Regions from separate parts of the Rummeliibacillus sp. TYF-LIM-RU47 genome, predicted to be linked through region 2. Evidence: riboswitches for the same ligand, from Rfam matches in the RefSeq annotation. Region 2 holds a riboswitch; each other region holds the start of a gene.

Region 1 (7,647 bases), on a different contig from region 2:
ATCTTTCGAGCAACCTCTCTTTCTTAGTGTGTTTTGTATGATGGTTTGAACCTGATTTTTGAGCTATTATTCATTTACCTTTATTAATATGACTTACCAGCACTATGAAAAGTTTTGAGGAAAACAAAATGTTTGTATTTGGTGGTTTCTTTTAAAAAAGAGTTTAAGAAAAAATGGATTAAAGATAAAATAGAAAAGCTAGGTTATACTCTAGAAATAGAATGTGTTAAATTCATAAACAATGTAAATAGGATATACAGGATATAGATGAAAGGATTTGTATGAATATGAAAGAAAACTTTTGGCGTGACTTGCCACGACCATTCTTTGTGCTGGCTCCAATGGAAGATGTGACTGATGTTGTATTTCGCCATGTCGTGACCAAAGCAGGACGTCCGGATGTATTTTTCACCGAGTTTACAAACACGGATAGCTATTGCCACCCAGAAGGAAAGAACAGTCTGCGTGGGCGTTTGACTTTTACAGAAGACGAACAGCCAATGGTGGCGCATATTTGGGGAGACAAGCCCGAGTATTTCCGTGAAATGAGTATCGGAATGGCGAAAATGGGTTACAAAGGCGTCGATATTAATATGGGCTGTCCTGTACCTAATGTAGCCTCTAGAGGAAAGGGAAGCGGTCTTATTCTTCGACCAGATGCAGCTGCAGAAATTATCCAAGCTGCAAAAGCAGGAGGACTGCCTGTTAGTGTTAAAACAAGGCTAGGCTACTCAGATCTAAATGAGTGGGAGGACTGGCTAACGCATATATTGAAGCAGGATATTGCCAACCTTTCGATTCATTTGCGAACAAGAAAAGAAATGAGTAAAGTAGATGCCCATTGGGAGATGATTCCGGCAATCAAGGAATTACGTGACCGTATTGCACCTGACACAATGCTTACCATCAATGGAGACATTCCTGACCGACAAAAAGGTCTTGAGCTTGCTGAACAATATGGAATAGACGGCATCATGATTGGTCGCGGTATCTTTAAAAATCCGTTTGCGTTTGAAAAAGAACCAAGAGAGCATAGCAGCCAGGAGCTTCTAAATCTTTTAAGATATCAGCTAGATTTGCACGATCAATATCAAGAACTAGTGCCACGTTCCATTTCGGGACTTCATCGTTTCTTCAAGATCTATGTCAAAGGATTTCCTGGTGCTGGCGAATTGCGAAATCAATTGATGCACACGAAATCTACGGATGAAGTGCGTGCGCTGATTGATGGTTTTGAAGTAAAGAATGTTGATTAGAAAGCAATAGCCAAACCTAAAAAAGGAAAAAGATTATCTCAGCCCGTGATTGAGATAATCTTTTTTAGTTATTAACGTTGCCTAGAGAATCTATACTATATTAGGAATAAGGGGTGTTACATATGGATGAAAATGTATGGAAAGAATTTAAAGAAGCCATTGAAGAGGGACAAGAATTATCATTTGATTATAAGAATGAAGAATGGTGGATTAGTAGGGTACCTGAAGAAAAGAGTTTTCTTCTTACACGTTCGAAAGATTCTTTTACCCAAGCATTTCATTCAGCAGAAGAGTTATTCCTACATGGTTTAATTGATGGAAAGCCATTTATTGAAAGAGTAAAAGACTTATAAGAACTATGATAAAACGAATGTTTTTGAAAACTTCCTTACTAGATTAGGTAGCCCAACAGCAATCAATTCTGGGGAAAGGGATGTTACTAAATTTCACCATATATGTTCTTGACAATCCATTCAATAATGTTAAGATAATATCGAATGTTGCTAAAACTTCATATGATTTACCACTAGGGGTGCCATTAGAATGGCTGAGATCAAAGTGTGACTTTGAGACTCTTGGAACCTGATTTGGTTTATACCAACGTAGGGAAGTGGCACGGCAGAAATTTTATTTTTTGTACATATAATTTCTAATACCCACTTTCTTTGCGTAAAGGAAAGTGGGATTTTTTTATTCCATTTTCCTAACACTATTTTTGGAGGGATTATGATGAAATTTTCAGAGCAGTTACGACAAGAGGCAGATTCTATTTGGGAAGCAAGTTTTCAGCATCCTTTTGTGACAGGTATAGCTGATGGCAGCTTGCCATTAGAAAGCTTCCGCTATTACGTGTTGCAGGATTCTTATTATCTTTCTCATTTTGCCAGAGTGCAGGCATTGGCGGGAGCAAAGGCACCCGATTTGCACACAACGGCCCGCATGGCTATTCACGTACAGGGTACAGCTGAAGCAGAATTGAGTCTGCATGCTAATTTTTCAAAGCAATTAGGAATTACTGAAGCTGAAATCGCTGAGTTTAAGCCTGCTCCCACTGCCTATGCGTACACATCTCATCTATATCGAGCGGCATTTACTGGTCATATTGGTGATATTATTGCAGCGCTTCTTCCATGTTATTGGTTATACGATGAAATCGGTCAGCGTTTAAAGGGAAATACGCCAAATCAACCAATTTATCAAGAGTGGATTGCTGCATACGGTGGCGATTGGTTTCATGAAAAAGTGGTGGAGCAAATTCAGCGAATCGATGAGATTGCTGAGAGGGTAACAGAATCAGATCGCATGCAAATGCTCGAGCATTTTATGATCAGCAGCCAGTACGAATATTCATTTTGGGAGATGGCTTATCAGCATGAAGAATGGCCAATCGTGAATAAGGATTCGATGGTGAGAGGCTAATGAATCGAGAGCTACACATTGTTTCGACAGGCAGACAGCCCATTCCTGAAATGATTGGAATCGCCAAGGAAATTCATCCATACATCGACGCTTTCCATATCCGTGAAAAACAAAAAACTGCGAGAGAACTAATGGAAATCGTAAATCAATTAAAGGCTGAAGGGGTTCCTTTGGATAAAATCCTCATCAATGATCGACTGGATGTCGGAGCGGTCACTAAGGTGAAGGGGGTTCAACTAGCTAATCATAGCTTGGATATCGCAGTTGTGAAGGATGTATTTCCAGGATTGCGGCTAGGATGTTCCGTTCATACCGTAGAAGAAGCGATATATGCGAGTGAATGCGGTGCAGATTATGTGATATATGGACATATTTTCCATTCACAATCCAAGCCGGACAAAGAACCGCGAGGCCTAGAAAAATTAAAGGAATTAACTATGAACGTAAAAATTCCAGTGATTGCGATTGGCGGAATCCAATTGGAGAATGTAGAACAAGTTTTGGAAGCAGGCGCACAAGGGATTGCGGTCTTGTCAGGAGTAATGCTGGTAAACGATCCTGTACAGGCAGTGAAAAAGTATACTGCAAAATTGAGGTTAAGGGAAAGTCCTTTATCAAAATAAATTGATTAGCACACGTAAAAGGAAGTGAGTGGATGAAGCTTCAAATAAATGGCGAGCTTCTTGAAGTTCCCGCACACATAAGGGTTGCGTCAGATGTGATTCATCACTTTGGGTTAGAATCTAAGGTTTTCATTATGGAATTAAATCATAACATTTTAGACAAAAGTCGCTATTTCGAAACAGTTATATCAGATGGCGACAAAATAGAGATTGTACACTTTGTTGGAGGTGGATGAAATGTTGAAAATTGGGCCATATGAATTTCAATCAAGACTTTTATTAGGAACAGGAAAGTACCCAAACTTTGATATTCAGAAAGAAGCCGTTGAAGCTTCAGGAACGGACATCCTTACTTTTGCCGTTAGAAGAATGAATATTTTTGAGGCGAGCCAGCCGAATTTCTTGGAAAAAATAGATTTAGCGAAGTATAAACTGCTACCCAATACTGCAGGAGCCACTACGGCTGAAGAAGCGGTTCGCATCGCCAAGCTGGCAAAGGCATCTGGCTTATGTGACATGATTAAAGTCGAAGTCATCGGTTGCCCAAAAACACTGTTGCCTGACCCGTTCGAAACATATAAGGCATCTGAAGAATTATTGAAAGAAGGATTTATTGTCCTTCCTTATATCTCGGATGATGTATTGCTAGCTAAAAGATTGCAAGAATTAGGCGTCCATGCAATCATGCCTGGCGCTTCTCCAATAGGCTCTGGTCAAGGCATTATCAACCCGCTTAATTTAAGCTTTATTATTGAGCAGGCAACTGTACCTGTTATTGTAGATGCAGGTATTGGTGCGCCATCTGATGCGGCTATTGCTATGGAGGCAGGAGCGGATGGCGTCCTCTTGAATACTGCTGTTTCTGGTGCTGGTGATCCCGTGAAAATGGCGAAAGCAATGAAGCTTGCCATTGAAGCAGGTCGCTTAGGCTATGAAGCAGGTAGAATAGCGAAAAAAACCTATGCAACGGCTAGCAGTCCAACCGAAGGAATGAGTATCGGGTGAGTGAGCGTTATTCAAGGCAAGAATTATTTACGCCTATCGGCAAAGAAGGCCAGAAGAAAATCAGGCAAAAGCATGTACTTGTAATTGGTGCAGGGGCGCTCGGAACGGGAAGTGCAGAAAGTCTCGTACGTATGGGGGTTGGTAAGCTGACCATAGTTGATCGAGATTACGTAGAGTGGAGTAATCTTCAAAGGCAACAATTATACGATGAGGAAGATGCCAAGCAACGCGTACCTAAAGCTATTGCAGCTCATAAACGATTATCACAGTTAAATAGTGAAGTAGAAATCCATGGCCTTGTTCAAGATGTTTCAGCAACTGAAGCAGAGCATCTTATAAGGGATGTGGATCTTATAATGGATGCCACAGATAATTTTGACACGCGCATGATCCTAAATGATGTAGCACAAAAATATATCATTCCATGGATTTATGGTGCTTGTGTCGGAAGCTATGGCATAAGCTATTCCATTATCCCGGGGAAAACGCCTTGTTTAAATTGTTTGCTGGAGACGGTGCCGATTGGTGGATTAACGTGTGATACGGCAGGTATAATCAGTCCCGCTGTCCAAATGGTAGTGGCTTATCAAATCACTGAAGCGCTAAAGATTTTGGTTGAGGATGATTGTTCTTTAAGGAATCAGCTTATATCCTTTGATTTATGGAAGAATCAACATACTTCTATCAAGGTCGATCAGTTAAAGAAACAGAGTTGTCCATCCTGTGGCGATCATCCAACTTATCCTTACCTAGAACATCAAAGCCAATCAAAAGTAGCTGTATTGTGTGGACGCGACACGGTTCAAATTCGACCGTCTCATAGAATCACAGTGGACTTAGAAAATGTAGCAAACCTACTATCTAAGCAAGCGGACTCAGTCGTACGAAATCCATATCTTGTTTCATTTAAAATGGGCGATTTTCGTCTCGTCCTATTTAAAGACGGACGGGCGTTGATACATGGCACGAAGAATATTGAGGAAGCTAAATCATTTTATTATCGTTATTTAGGATAGCTAAGGAATATGTTTGTGGGGTATAGATGCCTAATCAACAGTTATACTAATCAAAACTGTAACAGGGAAATTCTTAAGAAAAGGGCGATAGAATGGTGGCAATATGTGAGTTATGTGGGCGAGATGGAGTGGAAGTGACCATCCATCATTTACTTCCGAAAGAGATGGGCGGTACTTTTGGTGATACTGCCAAACTCTGCATACCATGTCACAAACAAATACATGCCCTTTATACAAATAGCGAAATTGCAGCTCGATTATCCACATTATCAGAATTACGTGCAGATCCAGCGATAAGACGTTTCATCAAATGGATTCGAAAGCAGCCCTCTAGCAAGATGGTGAGGAATAAAAAGGTGAACCGGAGAAAATAGAGGAGCATGCTGTTTTGAGTAGAACAGCATGCTTTTGTTATGACTTGATGTGGTATCAAAGTTCGACATCTTCTGGATCAACCCATTCACCAGTAAGCAAATCAAGTGCATTTCCTGCATCAGGGATTTCAAAATATGAAGGAATGCCAATTTCTTTACCGTTCGCTTGGTTGAAGCATTGATAAACCCAACGACCGATTTCTACAATACAGGATTCCTCCACCCCCTCTTTTTCATAGAACTCTTCTAATGTATCTGACCACTCTTCCTCCAACCATTCATCTACTAAAAATTCATCAAGTAAATCGATAGAACCCGCGAAACCTTCATCTACCTCTTCTTCAAAAACCTCATCAAACATATCTTCTCGAGTAGATAATCTGAAGTAGAGAGTAGGTTCACCTATACTACTTTCAATAAATATAGCGTTTACCTCTTCCGCAAAACTCATCTCTACTAAACTGCCTATTTTCTCCACCAATTCATTTGTCTTTTTAGACAAATTGGAACGAATCATCTCTAAATAGTTTTCTACAATGTATGGCATATAATCACCCCTTAAACAAATATACAATTAGTATAACATTCCATTTATGGATGTAAAATGTATGATGCTAGGAATCTTTATAAACAAGTTATAATACCTTATGATTTAGTGCATTAATATACCTCTTATAGCAGTATTAATAGTGTTTTTACGGTGATTTAAATTATCTTTTCTTTTACCTTTGTCTGTTTCAAGCAGACGAAACCACCACAAGTAAGTCTTCTTTAAAATAATTGCTCACTGTGTCTCAGATCGTTATTTTCTAATAAAAAAATAGCGACAAACACTAGATTAACAGTGTTTGTCGCTGTTTGAAATATTTCCAAGCTTACATTTTAAAAGATTTAGTAGATTTGCTTTGTAAAAATTACTTACCCTTTTCCACATGCTCTCGCTTCACAAAAAGCGATAAAATAAGCCCCATGATTGAAAGGCCAAGGATAAAGATGTACGCATGTTTTGTTCCTTCTGCCATTAATTCACCTGGTGTAGCGTTTGGAAATTTCTCCATATGCAATGTTTGGCCATTTACCAATAATGTAATTGCCAACGCTGTTCCGATACCACCAGCAATTTGTTGTAATGTACTCATTACTGCGGCACCATCACCATATAATTTGCGCGGTAATTGGTTTAATCCATTTGTTTGCGCAGGCATGATAATCATGGAAATACCGATGAAAAAGATAGAATGTGCCAAAATTACTTGCCAAATTGGTGTATCTGCAGAGATCGTAAAAACAAAAAGTAAGCTTGAAATAAACGCTAAAAGATACCCAAGTGGCAAAAATTTCTTTGCACCATACTTATCAAATAGCTTTCCTACAAAAGGAGAACAAAAAGCGTTCAGTGCACTACCAGGTAAAAGAATCATCCCAGCTACTGTCGCACTAAATAGTAAAGATCCTTTTAAATACATCGGTAATAAAATGGCTGATGATAATATGAGAAGCATACCGCTGAATAGTAACAGCGCTCCTAATGTAAACATCGGGAATTTAAACACTCTCAAATTAATCATTGGCTGCTTCATTTTCATTTGACGAATACTAAATAATATAATGGACACGGCACCTACAATAAATGGTGCATATACCGAAACGGAGTTAAATGATTTTTCCGCAATATTACTTAAACTATACATTAAACCGCCAAATCCAAGTGTGGATAACAGGATAGAAAGCAAATCAATAGCAGGTTTTGTAATCTTGGATACATTATCAATCTGTTTAAGCCCGATAATAATTAAAGCTACATAAAAGATAAGACTAATCCAGAAGATATAAGCCCAATCCAACGAATCAACAATAAGACCAGCTAAAACAGGGCCAACAGCAGGTGCTGTTGTAATGACAAGTCCCATTAATCCCATCACAGCTCCACGTTTGTAGATAGGGAAAATAAGTA
Region 2 (7,647 bases):
CATTGCAAGCATTGCGTTTGCAGCCTTTTCTAAGTCTTTTGGGCTTTTTATCTCGATTCCGCTTATTACCTCTGCTTCTGGTATGTTTGGTGTAAGAACAGTTGCACGCGGCAATAGGGTTTTTTTCAGCGCAGTCACTGCCTCATGTTGCAACAAAGATGCTCCACCTTTCGCAATCATCACTGGGTCTACTACCAATTGTGTCTCTTTATCTCGCAAACTATGTGTTACAGCTTCAATAATCTCGGCAGAAAACAACATGCCCGTTTTCACCGCTTTTACCGGCATATCCTTCATCACTACTTCGATTTGCTGCTGAACAAATGAGGGATCGGCAGAGAATATGCCCTCAACACCTAGCGTATTTTGCGCAGTCAATGCTGTAATAGCCGATGTGCCAAAAACGCCAAGCTCCTGGAAAGTCTTTAGATCTGCTTGAATACCTGCTCCTCCACCGCTGTCAGAACCGGCAATAGTCATGGCAATATTCATTATGCTCGCCCTCCTGCAATCTGGTGCAATTGATTGAGCACCTCTTGTTGAACAGTGCCTAACCATTCCTTCTGGCGAGCCTTCTCCGCAACCTTTTTATAGTCTTTCAGAACGTCGACTAAGATAGAAAGATCATTTCTTTCTACTGCTAAGGCTGCTGTACAGATGGCGCTAAGCAAACAACCTGTTCCTGTTATCTTTGTCATGAGCTCATGGCCGCCTGCTATATAATCAATACTTTCACCGTTTGTGGCAATATCCACCTCGCCCGTGACAATGACAAAGCAGTTGTACTGTTTCGCTATAGCCTTTGCTGTCTGCTCGATATCCATCTCTCCTACACCGCTGTCTACTCCCTTTGAGTCCCAATTGACACCTGCGATAGCTGCAAGTTCTCCAGTATTGCAGCGAATAAGATCAAATTTGATTTCTCTCAATAGATTCTTCACCGTCTCGCGGCGAAAGGCAGTGGCACCTACACCTACCGGATCAAGGACCACAGGAATTCCCACTTCATTCGCTTTGCGCCCAGCTACAATCATTGCTTCTTTTGTTCGGCCATTAATGGTACCAATATTAACAAGTAAACCACTTGCAACAGAAACCATATCTCCAACCTCTGCAATTTCATCTGCCATAACTGGCGATGCCCCAATCGCGAGCAGTCCGTTTGCTGTAAAATTTGCTACTACATAATTTGTTATACAGTGGATTAAAGGATTTTCCTGATTTATTTTAAGCAAGCTCATAAGGTGAAAGGTCCTTCCAATTTTCTAAAGACCAGGCCATATCCCAAAACTTGCATTCATAATAGGCACTCATTTGGAAAAATGCTTTCATCTTTTGATGGTCAGCTGGGTTTTCTTTCGCATACTTATTGAGCATCTGCTTTTGGATACCCAGTTGATCTTTAAACTCTTTACCGCTATACAATTCAATCCAATCTCTGTATAACTTCTGTGTCGGTTTTTCATCTTTATACTCTTCACCAATACTTTGGTATAACCAAGGACATGGCAGCAACGCGGCAAATGCAACTGGCAGGCTTTCGTTTAGAACGGCGTTATACATATGGTTAATATAATTATTGTTGGCTGGCGCAGGAATAAGCTCCGCTTGTTCCTGTTCTCCAATATGAAGTTCTTTGAAAACAGTCCGGTGGAGCTCAAGTTCTGCTTCATTTATACTTCTAGCTGATTCAAGATAATAGGCCATTTCCTGGTTCGTCTCTGATTTGGATGCTGCTATTGCCAATATTTTTGAGTAATGCTTTAAATAAATGGCATCCTGCATCATATAAAATTTAAAGTTCTCCATTGGCAGTGTGCCCTGTACTAACCCTTTCACGAATGGGTGTACCATGCTATCATCCCAATATGCATCTGCTTCTTCTCTAACAACTTCATCAAATCTCACTGTTCGTCCTCCTTTAAAGTGGACGTAGACGCAAAAAATCCCTATGAGTAGACATAGAGATTTCATACCTTCATCTGCTCCCTACGTCAGTATTAACTGTCAGGTTCTAAGGGTCAGGTTTTAACCTTCTCAACACTTTCGTGTCCCCCCGCACTAAAATATTTGGTTGGGTACAAAAAAACTCTCCCATAAACGGAGAGCTGCTGTACAAAACGATCATATGTACTTTGCTCCCTACGCCAGTATTAACTGACAGGTTCTAAGGGTCAGGCTTAAACCTTCTCAACACTTTCGTGTCCCCCTGCAAATATTTAAGTTATATTCATCGTACCATTCAACTGGATGCCATTCAAGGATAAAACAAGCATAGCTTTTTACAACATATTAGAATTCTTTCTTAAACACATAGCTTACCTTGTCGTACCCCATCTTTTCTTCATAAAAACGGTGTGCCTTCGTACGTTGCAACCCAGAAGATAAGGCCACACACTCATACTTATATTCTTTAGCCCATTCTTCTACAAATACAAGCAACTCTTCTCCATAACCGAACGAGCGCTTAGATGCATCTGTCACTAAATCACATACCCATATATATCTTCCATAATAAAGTGTAATCATTGGCTGGAATCCGACCACCGCAACTATTTCATCAGAGTCAACGAGTGCATAGAGCTTATACTGTTCCTTTTCCATCGCTTCCATCACTAATTCTACATATGTGTTTATATCTAAATGTGTTCTGAGTTGGCTCATGACCGGAAAGGCATCCATAATTTCATCTTTTGAGTTTAAATTTTTTATCATTTTCATAAAAACACCTCCTAGATTATCGATACTCATTCATAAAGATCACGACTTCCCTTTTCAAAACGTTCTGGAAAGCGTAAAATGATATCCCCGGTTGAAAAGCTTTCTCCATTATTAGTAAAATCAATCGGCTCTTTTACACCAGGCTTGGCATTCGGTCTCCATCCAAAATTAAGCGAATCTCCATCCTCCTCATTTGAGAAGAGCCAATCCATTTGAACAGGTCTAGCATAATCGATGATCGTAGCCCAATCTTCTGGAATAGGGAAAACCCCATATGTCTTATTATGCAATCGCACGTTCTCCGTCATTTGAACTGGTGGAATATAAAGGCCTTTCCTATCCCAGGTGATATAATCCCGCTGTCTCGTTAGATAAAATGTAAATGAATCAACCTTATTTTTATGAAAAATATTCCACACATATACATACTTTGGCCGTTTTCCCTCTTCTATCTTCCATATCATCGGTTCTTCGCGATTATCCACTTCAGCGACTCGCCATTTATTCTTCTTCCAAATCCAATAGCTAAGTCCATAGTCTTTATTCAAAGAAATAAAAGGAACCACTTTATGGCGTTCATCAACATGGATTATGTCTTGTATTATTTTTACGCTAGCCTCAGGGAAGGTCTGATTTATATCCTTTTTCAGCGCTTCCTCTGTTGGAAAAGGCGCTGGTTTTGAATAAGAATAATAGAAGAATAGACCTATAATACCAATAACCACCACTAAAAGAGCAAACATTCCTTTTCTTTTCTTCATACTAATGCTCCTCCCTTAGCACTGAATCATTTAAACGGTAGTAAAGCTGATGCTGAGACGTAGTTATCAGAATTCCTTTTCCGCCTTTTTCTATGTACAGAACCGGTGAGGGAAGCCCACTTCCCCATTTCGGCTTTACTCCTACAAGTTGATAAGGAAAATGTTCTTCTTTTTTGTTAATTTCTGAGGGACTCATCTCATAAAGGCTTGAAAACCACTTATCACTATAGATTTCCCGCTGTTTCAAGTGTGTGAATTTCCCTGCTAGCTTCTTTCTATCTAACACTATATTCTTTTTTGCTGAAGGATGAATAGTGATTAATTTTGCATTTTCTAAATTTGCCATAAAGGTAGTTGGATTTTTGTCTGGAAAAATCCAATGTTGAAAGGGTATTGTTACAAGTGAAGCTACTAGAAAAATAAAATTGAAGCCAAATCCCATCCAAGCAAAAGAGCGATACGATTGCCAACGATTTTTGCCTTTCAACACAAAATATAAAATCCATACCCCTAAAGGCAAAATGGATAGTTTTAGCGCTGTGTTCCAGATGTTCAAGTTGATAGAAAAAGAAAAAAGGCCAATAAATAGGACAAGTGCAGCCTTCCAAATTTTAATGACGCCTCCATGTTTTTTATAGTTACGGTAGAAAAGGTAACCACAGATACACCATGCTAAAATTAGAGTTATGACAGGTATAATAGCAATAGATGAATAATCAATTGTAACCACACTCTCTCCCCTTTCTGCTTGTCATTTTTGGATGATGTCCCTGCTTCCTATATACATCATTATGTCATAAGGAATTCAACCAATATAGCATAATTTTACCTTTTTGGTAAATGTATTTAACAAACCAATAAGCTTTTATTATATGATAGACAGTATATTAAGAGAGCTAAAGAGGTGACCTATGTCAAAATTTAAGCGATTCATGCGTTTAGAGTGGCAAAATTTTAAAGAAGAATTTAAAGAGGACATTCACTATGAATGGGAAACAGACTATAAGGGACATATAATTAAAGTCGTTATGGATATTCATGCAAAACAATTATTTGTAGATCAAACATTAGTGAAACAAGTTCAATATCCAAGCTTTGTTTCCCACTTCTATACATTCAAGAAACTAAAAGAGAAAGTTGAAATAGATGGTGAAACTTATATCATTGACGCGGACATCGGAGGCATTAAATCCTATGTTTGTACTATAAAAGTGGATGGCACAACTATTTTTAAAGAAAAAGAAGTATTAGACTTCAATCCATCAGAATATCGACAAGCTATCCTCCCCTTTATCATTGATCAGATGAAAGTAAACGGTAAAGTTGTGAATGAAACATTGCCGGATGAATCTTATTATTTTTTAGAAGACGATGATATTCGTTTTGCTCCTGGCGCAGCCGATCAGCTGATAGATGATACATACGGCTTTTCCTCTGACGCAAAATCATTATTGAAATTACTGTTAAAACAATTAAATACACCTAACCATAAAACCCGCAGAGCTATTTATGAAAAAGTAAGAGATAAGGAATTTGCTGAATATGTTGGAATCTTTCGGGAGTTATTAAAACAAGAAGAAGGGATAGATCGAGAAGCATTGCACAATGAAGCACTTTGGTTTATTCACCACTCGTCACATCGGTATGCCATGCAATTTGGTATTATGATTCTTGGTTTTTCAAATTGTGAAGAAGATTTGACACTTTTACACACAATAGGATTGCATGAAGAGTTTACATTATATGTAGCAGATGCTTTTTTGCAGGGTACAAAGAATCCACATGAAAATTTATATTTGCTAGCAAAAGAAGTAAATGGTTGGGGCAAGATTGCTTGTGTGGAGCGTTTGGAGCCTGTAACAGACGAAATAAAAGAATGGCTTTTAACAAAGGGCTGTGAAAATTCAATTATGAATCACTATCTAGCCTATAGCTGCGCTATGAAAGGCGAGCTAGATATGGCATTGGCACAGCCTACGATATCCGAATCCTTGTACAACGGAGCAGGCCAAATAATAGAAGGTCTTATAGAAGAAGGGCCATCCTATACAATTGAAGAATATCCTCATGCTAGGGATGTTCTAAATTCTTATGTTCAGCATGCAAAAAAACATGCCACTACCCTTAAAAAACTGTACCCCGTTGCCGTCATCCAATGCTTTATCACGGGTGTGGTAGAGGGGGATTACGTAGAATATAACGGAACACTGGCAGAAAAACTTTCACTTGAAAATGAGATTAAATCCATCCTTGAAAATTCTAAATGGAAACCACTTATAGTACAGTCTTTAGATGTAGAGCCTGACCTTTATATTCCTATACGCGTTGCACAGGCAATACAATTTGATTTATCTCATATTTTTTTGGAGAAGATCATGCATGGGAACTATGATAAATCGCTCTACATATACATCATGCAATCTCATAATCGGCAGGTAGTAGAAAAGCTTATCCAATTTATTCAGCAAGCAATTGATTTACAACACATGACGCCTGAACAAGAAGAATGCATTGATATAGCGATTTCTTATATAAGTGATTATGAAGGAATAGGCCTTTCTTTTATAGAAAAATGTATGCAATTAAATAATAGAAGATTTGAATACATGGCTTTAAACGCCTTTTGTGAATGGGATACAGATTACTGGAATACTCCTACAATTCTTTCCCACATCAAACGAGTGGCTAAAGAATCTAAAGATAGAGAAAATCGCAAAATAGCTAAAAGTCTTCTAAAATAAATACTAAAAAAGCGAAAGCAACTGCTTTCGCTTTATTTCATTTTTAATTATCCCTTTTCCCAATTCCTCCATTTAAGATCGATTGCAAATTATAAAGTTAAAAGTTAATTTTATTAATAAAGTAATTGATATTAGTTAAATTTTTATCTATAAAAATTAAAATTATAACTTTAAACATTCTAATCCTTGTTATATAATCAAATCAATCAAAGAAAGGAATTTCATTATGGCCTATAAAGTAATCACAAATTGCCCTGTTTGCAACAATACAATGAAAATCACAAAATTACATTGCTCTCACTGCCAAACGACGATTGAAAATGAGTTTGAATTATCAAAGCTGGCATCGTTATCTAAAGAGCAGCTAGAATTTGTAGAAGTTTTTTTGACATGCCGAGGAAATATTAAAGAAGTTGAAAAAGAACTGGGCATTTCGTATCCGACAGTTCGAGGCAAGCTATCGGACATCATCGCATCCCTTGGATATGAACAGAAGAAGAAAAATGAAGTAGACGAAAAGAAAATTGTTACCATGTTAGAAAACGGTGAAATTACACCAGAAGAAGCCATTAAGCTTTTAAAAGAGTAGAGAGGAGCATTCCACATGAAAGAAGAAATTGCTAGAGTCATCACGATGATTCAAGAAGGAAAGATTGATGCTGATAAAGGAGCCGAATTGATCCACATCTTAAAAGAGAAAGAAGAACCAAATAATCAGGTTACTGAAAAACCAACAACCTATTTAGATAAAACGTTAAAGGTTCGTGTGGTATCAACTGAAAGTGATAATGTGACAGTCAATGTGCCGATTAAGCTTGTCAAAGTTGTATTGATGGCTGGATATAGCATCGCAGCAAGTATTCCTCAATCAGAGAAATACATGAAGGATATAGACATAAACCTGATTATTGAAGCAATCGAAAATGAACTAGATGGCCAAATTGTTGATATCAAATCAGCAAACGGTGATACCGTTTCGGTCATCATTGATTAGTAATTTCTTATGATATACGTAAAAATAAAAACAAAAGGCTTCCGATTTATCATCCCAGTTCCTTATGTATTTTTAAATATTGCTATTACCGTTGTTTCATCTAATCTTTTTCATAAGAATCTAAATAAATGGACAAAAAATCATTTTGAACGAAAAGAAATAGACTTTATCTTTCCTCTTATCGATAAAAAAACCTTGAAGCCAATCCTCAAAGAACTGAAGAATTATAAGGGGATTCAACTAGTAGAGGTGAAAGCAAAAGATGGTACAGAGGTGAAGGTGAAACTTTAAGAACCCTGATCGATGATTAGGGTTCTTTTTTTAAAAGGCTATATATTAGAAACTGACAGACTCTATGTGTTTTAGCTTTATTGTATGCACCTCTGATTCAAGCTCACCAAACGTTAAATTTGTCACAACGATGATTTCC
Region 3 (7,647 bases), on a different contig from region 2:
TTAGATGAAGGGGACCAACTATTAAGTCGGGATTATCGTGTTATCGTAAAAGGCTTTATAGATGGAGCAGCTCATGGCCGACAAGTAGCTGTGGTGTCTGCAACGGTAACAGAAGAAATTGAGCTTGTGGCGAATAGAATGCTTCATGATCCGGTACGAATCAAAATAGCAGCAGCAGAGGTTCCAGCAAGCGGTAAGGTCGAACATTCCTTCATAAAAATAGAGGAACGAGATAAGACAGAACTATTGCGAAAGCTGTCAAACCTTTCAGGGTTGCGTGGACTAGCTTTTATCAATAACTTAGACCAAGTGATGATGAAAGAATCAAAGCTAGGTTTTCGCAATGCGCCGATTGTAGCCTTGCATTCTGAGATGAAAAAAGAGGAAAGAAAATCAGCGATTGAACGTTTCCGCAAGGGTGATGCGCGCGTCCTTCTCGCTACAGATATTGCGGCAAGGGGCTTAGATATAGAGGGGCTAACACATGTTATTCATGTCAACGTGCCATTCACAAAAGAGCAATATATCCACCGTTCAGGCAGAACAGGAAGAGCTGGCAATAGCGGGGAAGTACTTACATTACTTGCACATCATGAAGAACAAGCATATCTAAAACGCATGAGAGAATTAGAAATTGAGCCAGTTGAGAAAAATTGGTCAAATGGCCAATTAAAAGAGGGAAAGGCAGAAGCCAAACCTAACAAAGGGAATAAACGCTATTCAACGAATGGTACAAATGCAAACAGAAAAAACAAGGGCGATGGGAAGAAACCTTATCACGCAAAGAAAAGAGGGAAATAATATGACGTTTGAAGAGAAGCTAGAACAATTTGCTGAGCTTGCAGTAAGAGTGGGCGCAAATATACAAAAGGGTCAAACCATGTTAATCAATACAACAACAGAGACAGTTGAATTTACAAGATTAGTGGCAAAAAAAGCGTATGAAGCAGGGGCTGCACGCGTAACGGTTAATTTTTCAGATGATGTGATTGACCGCGCTTTTTACGACAATGCACCAGCTGATGAATTTGCTAAATTTCCACGCTGGATCAGTGAACAACGAGATGAGTTGATTGAGCGTGGGGGTGCTCTTTTGTGGATTGATGCACAAGATCCGGATAACCTTACAGGGGTGCCAGTTGAAAAACTATCCGCACAGCAAAAAGCATCAGGCAAAGCACTTGAAAACTATCGCGATGCAGTGATGAACGACAAGATTGCGTGGTCTATTATTGCTGTACCATCGAAGAAATGGGCTGCAAAAGTATTCTCTGATTTAAAAGAAGAAGAGCAGCTGCCAGCATTATGGGAAGCGATCTTCAAAACGGTTCATATTGGTGAAGGAAATGCTGTAGACAACTGGGAACAACATTTGAAAAACCTAGATGCGAGAGCAGATCTTTTAAACGCAAAACGTTATCAAAAGCTGCATTATAAAGCGCCTGGCACTGATTTAACAATTGAATTGCCAGATAAGCATATTTGGTGCACAGGTGCGAGCCATACACCTGCTGGTTCCTCGTTTGTAGCAAATATGCCAACAGAAGAAGTGTACACAATGCCATCAAAATACGGGGTGAACGGCTTTGTATCGAATACAAAACCGCTTGTTTTCCAAGGTAATGTTATCGATCAATTTAAGCTGACATTCGAAGGTGGAAAGATTGTAAAAGCTGAAGCAGAGGTTGGTCATGATTTGCTGCAAGAATTAGTCAAAGCGGATGAAGGTTCTAAGTACCTTGGCGAAGTTGCTCTTGTACCACATGAGTCGCCTATCTCTGCATCAAATATTCTGTACTATAATACGCTTTTCGATGAAAATGCCTCTAACCACCTGGCGATTGGTGAAGCTTATCCGACATGCTATGAAGGTGGAAGCAGCCTGACAAAAGAGGAGCTCGAAGAAAAAGGTATTAATACATCAATTACTCATGAAGACTTCATGATTGGTAGCGGAGAAATGGATATCGACGGCGTTCTAGCAGATGGCACAGTTGAGCCTATTTTCCGCAATGGCAGCTGGGCATTTTAAGTAGTCATGCTTAGGTGTTGCTATACCTTTTAATCTCAACATAAAGTTCATATAAAAAAACGCCGTATTCCACAGGGAATACGGCGTTTTTAGTGATTATTTTTTCATTGCTTTTTTATCATGTCTTGCATCAATCACTTTTAAGATGATTGGATAAACAACTGGTGCGATTTTGATTACAGTTTTTATTACTTTTCGTAATTGCATATAGTAGCACTCCATTCATTGATGAGCTTGTGTATATTTAACTAATAGCCATATTATCAGTATTTTAAACTTTGAGTACTTTAATTCCTTGTACAATATTCCAAATGAACACGCCTAGCGAAAGGATAGCTTCTACAACAATAAAGATGAGCCATGCTCCCATAATCCACATACCATCATTGGACGATGCATCTGGGCTCCCTGTTTCAAATGAATAACTGTAAAAACCGGCTCCAGCCACCACAGCCATAAATATAATGACGCCAATAATGGTAGGGACCAGAAGAAGAAGGTGAGAGAGTAAAGCGCGCTTAGCGTGCCTTTTCACTTCTTGTTCCTTTACAGCAAAATACACGATGACGGGCAAGATAAATCCAGCAAAAAATATACTAAAATAACACAAAGAAGAGATTACACGGTTATTATTGTTTTCCAATTCCAATTTTGACACCTCCATATATCTATACATACGCACAGGGCTCACTGAAAGATTCAGAAAGATGAAAATTACCATGGCAATTTAAAATCAAATCAAGTACAATAAATGTGTTCAATTAAATACTGATGTATCGACCACGAGGGGAGCCGCAAATGGGCGGCTGAGAGTGAATCCGAAATTCTAACCCTTTGAACCTGTAAGTTAATGCTTGCGTAGGAATGTGGATAGAGACCGACTTATTTCGATGTTAGGGCTATCCTAATGTCGGTTTTTATTTGGGTGGAAATCTTCTGGAATACTTGTTTACGGGAATACGCTTTAGGCAAGAGTGGGCTGCATCGAAATACGGGAGGAAGTATATTGAATAAAAAACGTTTATTAATGATGATTGAAATCGCCATATTTGCAGCGATCGGATTTGTACTGGATAAGCTGTCCTTTAGTCTATGGCCACAGGGCGGTTCTATTAGCCTTGTAATGGTTCCGATTGTACTGATGGCATTTCGTTGGGGGACAATGGCTGGACTCGTTACAGGGCTATTAATTGGCGGATTGCAAGTGTTAATAGGGGGCGCCTATGTGTTAACGCCTTTGCAAGGCTTCATCGATTATTTCTTTGCATTTACTGCTGTAGGCTTAGCTGGTGTGATGCGAGGAATGATGATTGCTGCCAACCGACGTGGCCAAACAGGCAAAATGATCGTTGCTATAACAATCGGAACATTTATTGGCGGATTATTAAAATATGCAGCACATACTTTGGCAGGAGTCGTGTTCTTTGCTGAATATGCAGGGAAGCAAAATGTATATTGGTACTCTATTGTGTACAACGGCTCTTATATGATTCCTGCTATTATTTTAACGATTATTGTCGTTGCGCTGCTCTTTAAATCTGCGCCACGAATAGCTAATCCGAATAATTAACTGCTAATTAAATTAAGAATTCGACATGGTATTAGCAATACAAGAACAAACGCTCAGATACATTCTGAGCGTTTTTTTTTATTAGGTTATTTTCCTAAAGAAAATCCTTCAAATAATCTTCCACCAAATGGTTGCAGGACTTGATCAGTCAGGCATACAATCTTACCAATATCATTTGATTTATAATATGCGTCGAATGCTTCAACAAATTCGTTTGCAAGTTTTTGGTCATGATGAACTAATGAACGAAAAACCCATTTTGATGTCCCAATCCATTTGCCATTACTTCGAAGGATGAACTCACTAACTAATTCGCTGAGTGTGCTCGCAATAAAAATGCCTTCAGCTCTATTTTGACAACCGATTAAATCGTCTAACACATCCGTAACAAAATATCGCTTTATATCTATTGTTTCTTTTGTCCAATCTTCTGGCCCTTGTTCTATTAAGTCTTTGGCTTCCTTTCTAATAGCCGATAATACTCCTGTATCTTTTATAATTTTGCCCTCACTTACCATCCTTGGCATTGTAGGCCTTCCTTCTTTACAGTCACTTACAAAAAAGAAACGATAAGACTTCAAATTATGAACAAACAGTTCAATATTCCATCCAAATTCAATAAGGGATTCTCGATAAGAAAATCGAAAACTTTTGTCAAATATGATGATGTCTAAATCAGAAGTTTCAGTTGCCTGACCTCGAACAACACTCCCAGCTAAGATAGCTCCCTGACAATCATGAAAATGTTTTTCAACAAACTGTAAGGCTGCTTCTATTGGATCAAGTCTATTTTTCATATAATTTCCACCCTTCTTCTTTTAAGGTATCTTCTTCGGCAGAAGCTAAAAGTTTATAAGATTTGATTACCTGAAAATTCTATAACAATTTTATCGTATTTATTCCAATCTTCTTTAATATAGTCTGCTAATATGCGAATCGTAACGGAGCTCAATTCGTTTTTTTAGTTTCATGACTGGGTATGGATTGTAATAAATCTACATACTAATAATTGATTGCGGGGTGAATCTGTTGGAGATGCTTTTATTAATTATTATTATCAATATAGTGTATATGACACTGGTAACATTGCGGATGATTCTTGTGATAAAAGGATATCGAATTGTAGCATCACTGATGTCTGTGGCTGAGGTCTTTATCTATTTGATGGGGTTGAAGATTGTGCTGGATAACTTAGACCGTCCGCTCAATATATTAGCTTATTGCGTAGGGTGGGGATTAGGCGTTTATTCTGGTGGTCTCATTGAAAGCAAACTCGCTCTTGGTTATATGATCTTTGACGTGATTGTTGACAGAGAACAGCAGGGGTTGGTTAGCAAATTGAGGGATGAGGGCTTTGGCGTCACAGCCTGGATTGGTAATGGTAAAGATGGTGAACGTCTCTGTTTGAAAGTGATTGCCAAGAGAAAAGAGGAAAGGTATTTCCGAGATTGCATTACGAAAATAGCGCCATCTGCTTTTGTTGTTTCCTATGAACCGAATATTTTGAACGGCGGCTTTTTCTTAAAGCGCAAGCACTTATTTTTATAGAAACGCATATGTTAATTTAGGAAAGTACAATTAATTTACCTCGCATTTTCAAATTCTAAGAAGCTGTTTGGTTAGCAGGTTATGAGGGGGAATGGAGAAACCTCCAATGAGCCGGGTTTCACTTCATCACAGAATTTTGTGGTATAGTTAAATAGCGAGATTAATCAGAAGGGATCGTTTTACATGATTGCAAAAACGCAAGAAGAAATAGATGCTTTGATGAAAGCTGGCCGTGCTATGGCTGAAATTCGTGAGGCTTTAAAAGAAGCGGCTAAGCCAGGCGTAACGACTAAAGAATTGGATGATTTGGCTGGAAAGCTATTTGACGAGAAAGGTGCGGTTTCTGGACCGAAAGCAGAGTATGATTTTCCAGGATACACATGCTTAAGTGTCAATGAACAAGTAGCACACGGCATCCCGAACAATTATAAATTAAAAGCTGGCGACTTGATTAACATTGATGTGTCTGGACATGTGGATGGTTATTATGCAGATACCGGCATTTCGTTCATCGTAGGAGATGTGGATAATGCAGATATCCAAAAAATCTGTGATGTAGCATCAAGTGCATTCGACCGTGCTATGACGAAAGTTAAAGCAGGTTCTAAACTAAACCAAATCGGCAAAGCAGTAGAGCGTGAGGCGCGTGATCACGGCTTAAACGTCATCATGAATCTGACAGGACATGGAATTGGGCGCTCTCTTCATGAAGAGCCACAACATGTTCTTAACTATTTTGATGCTTGGGAACGTACAATGTTGAAAGAAGGTATGGTTTTAGCTGTAGAACCATTTATCTCACAAAAAGCGGAGCATATTGTTGAAGCAGGTGATGGCTGGACATTTGTAACGCCAGACAAATCTCTTGTTGCTCAGCTTGAACATACCATTATTGTCACTAATGGAGAGCCTATTATTACAACAAAGTTAGATTAAAAAACAAAGCCCATCTGATTATTCAGAGGGCTTTGTTTTTTTTTATTAGTAAAATTCCAACAAGCAGGACGCCGCTTAAAAATAAAGCAGCAGTCGAAACGAGCAATTCATCAAAGCCGTTCTTAAATGCTATACCGATAAATGTCCAAATATATACGAGAGGAAAAACATAGTCGTCATGGTGATATCGCAAATGAAGTGCTGCTGCTGTGCCAACAGTAAGTGCGATAACTGTCCATAAAGGATCGCTTAAACTTAAGAAATTCCAGTGATTATGTGTAAATAGAAATGCAATATTCATAAATGCAATGATACTTTCCCAAGCTAGGAATAAAGAAATAGGAATTCGCCCACTCCAAGTATTTTGCCAATTAGGATATGTAAAATATAGCCCAATTAACGACAAAACCATCAACAATATGGCAATAATAGACCATGTGAAATATTCATAATGCCACAAGTAAAGCCATAAAATATTAAATAGAGCACTGAAAGAAAATAAGGCTGTTTGCACTCCCGTTATGTTCTGCTGTGCCTGCCGTTTTTTCCATTGCAGGTAAACCCACAAACCTAAAATAATATAAATAAAGATTTTAATTACAGAAACATATCCAGCAGGGCTAAAAAGGACGGTATAGCGGTTGGAGATTTCACTTGTTGTATAACCGTTCAATGGCATCAAATTTGCCATAATGCTAAAAACGGTCATTGCGATAAAGCTAAGCGAAATGATGAGTAGCCTGCCCATTAAAATCTCCCCCTTTAACATAAACTGTAGAATAACAATATGCCCAAAACTAATATTTTTACAAATGATAGAAGTGAGCTGTAATAATAACAAAAAACCACTATCTTTAAGTATACATTCGTTTTGCTTTAACAACAAATATCATTTTCGTGAAATTTCCAGTAAAATAAAAAAGAGAGCATTCGGAAATTTTAGGAAAGGATACATATTTAGAGAAAATGCGCAGTATTTCTTATTATGGGGTACATAACTCATATAAGTTGCGAAAAAGATTCTAACACAATAGAGATTTTTAAAAGAGGGTGAGAAGTAACATGATCGTTATAGAAGGGCAACGATGTTTTCTACGGGTATTAATGGAGTCAGATGTCACGCCATTTACGAATATGGTTGCGCGCAATATGCGTTATTGGTCAGTACATGAACCACTACATCCGCCTGAATATTATACTGAAAAGGTTCAATTAAAAAAAATACAAGAATCAATTCAGCAAATGCGTCTAAACCGTGAGTATAGCTTTGGCATATTTGATATACAAACAAAGGAAATGGTAGGGCATATTTCTTTGTATTCGATAAAGCGTATGCCATTTTCAAGCGCATTTGTGGGTTATTCAATGGATGAATCCCATACAGGCAGAGGAATTGTGACGGAAGCTCTTTCGCTTGTTGTCAAATTTGCCTTTAATGATTTATGCCTGCATCGCTTAGAAGCTTATGTTTCTCCTAAAAATATAGCTTCAGTCCGTGTACTTGAAAAAGCAAAATTTAACCGAGAAGGATTACTCCGGAGTCTTCTATATATTAATGGGA

The links. A riboswitch is a leader RNA that binds a small molecule or an ion and turns the genes downstream of it on or off. The one in region 2 is predicted to bind thiamine pyrophosphate.
Region 1: linked by a shared signal. The riboswitch ahead of tenA (thiaminase II) and the one ahead of tenA (thiaminase II) in region 2 are both predicted to bind thiamine pyrophosphate.
Region 3: linked by a shared signal. The riboswitch ahead of thiT (energy-coupled thiamine transporter ThiT) and the one ahead of tenA (thiaminase II) in region 2 are both predicted to bind thiamine pyrophosphate.

Annotation. Positions count from the first base shown of each region.
Region 1 is NZ_VVIR01000003.1:151,947-159,593, reverse strand. It holds gene F0527_RS13385 (polysaccharide deacetylase family protein) at 1-2, opposite strand, end outside; gene F0527_RS13380 (tRNA dihydrouridine synthase) at 288-1,256, shown strand; gene F0527_RS13375 (hypothetical protein) at 1,379-1,609, shown strand; TPP riboswitch at 1,775-1,882, shown strand; gene tenA (thiaminase II) at 1,986-2,675, shown strand; gene tenI (thiazole tautomerase TenI) at 2,675-3,298, shown strand; gene thiS (sulfur carrier protein ThiS) at 3,331-3,534, shown strand; gene F0527_RS13355 (thiazole synthase) at 3,536-4,303, shown strand; gene F0527_RS13350 (thiazole biosynthesis adenylyltransferase ThiF) at 4,300-5,319, shown strand; gene F0527_RS13345 (HNH endonuclease) at 5,412-5,693, shown strand; gene F0527_RS13340 (hypothetical protein) at 5,749-6,240, opposite strand; gene F0527_RS13335 (MDR family MFS transporter) at 6,608-7,647, opposite strand, start outside.
Region 2 is NZ_VVIR01000005.1:121,571-129,217, forward strand. It holds gene thiD (bifunctional hydroxymethylpyrimidine kinase/phosphomethylpyrimidine kinase) at 1-492, opposite strand, end outside; gene thiM (hydroxyethylthiazole kinase) at 492-1,241, opposite strand; gene tenA (thiaminase II) at 1,228-1,908, opposite strand; TPP riboswitch at 1,970-2,068, opposite strand; TPP riboswitch at 2,123-2,221, opposite strand; gene F0527_RS15345 (GNAT family N-acetyltransferase) at 2,293-2,721, opposite strand; gene F0527_RS15350 (hypothetical protein) at 2,748-3,482, opposite strand; gene F0527_RS15355 (hypothetical protein) at 3,484-4,212, opposite strand; gene F0527_RS15360 (hypothetical protein) at 4,394-6,223, shown strand; gene F0527_RS15365 (DUF2089 domain-containing protein) at 6,450-6,812, shown strand; gene F0527_RS15370 (SHOCT-like domain-containing protein) at 6,828-7,217, shown strand; gene F0527_RS15375 (hypothetical protein) at 7,227-7,508, shown strand; gene F0527_RS15380 (hypothetical protein) at 7,554-7,647, opposite strand, start outside.
Region 3 is NZ_VVIR01000003.1:39,930-47,576, reverse strand. It holds gene F0527_RS12880 (DEAD/DEAH box helicase) at 1-801, shown strand, start outside; gene F0527_RS12875 (aminopeptidase) at 803-2,032, shown strand; gene F0527_RS12870 (magnetosome magnetite crystal formation protein family) at 2,304-2,681, opposite strand; TPP riboswitch at 2,808-2,914, shown strand; gene thiT (energy-coupled thiamine transporter ThiT) at 3,039-3,602, shown strand; gene F0527_RS12860 (nucleotidyltransferase domain-containing protein) at 3,689-4,399, opposite strand; gene F0527_RS12855 (DUF2179 domain-containing protein) at 4,638-5,150, shown strand; gene map (type I methionyl aminopeptidase) at 5,334-6,086, shown strand; gene F0527_RS12845 (tryptophan-rich sensory protein) at 6,109-6,834, opposite strand; gene F0527_RS12840 (GNAT family N-acetyltransferase) at 7,149-7,647, shown strand, end outside.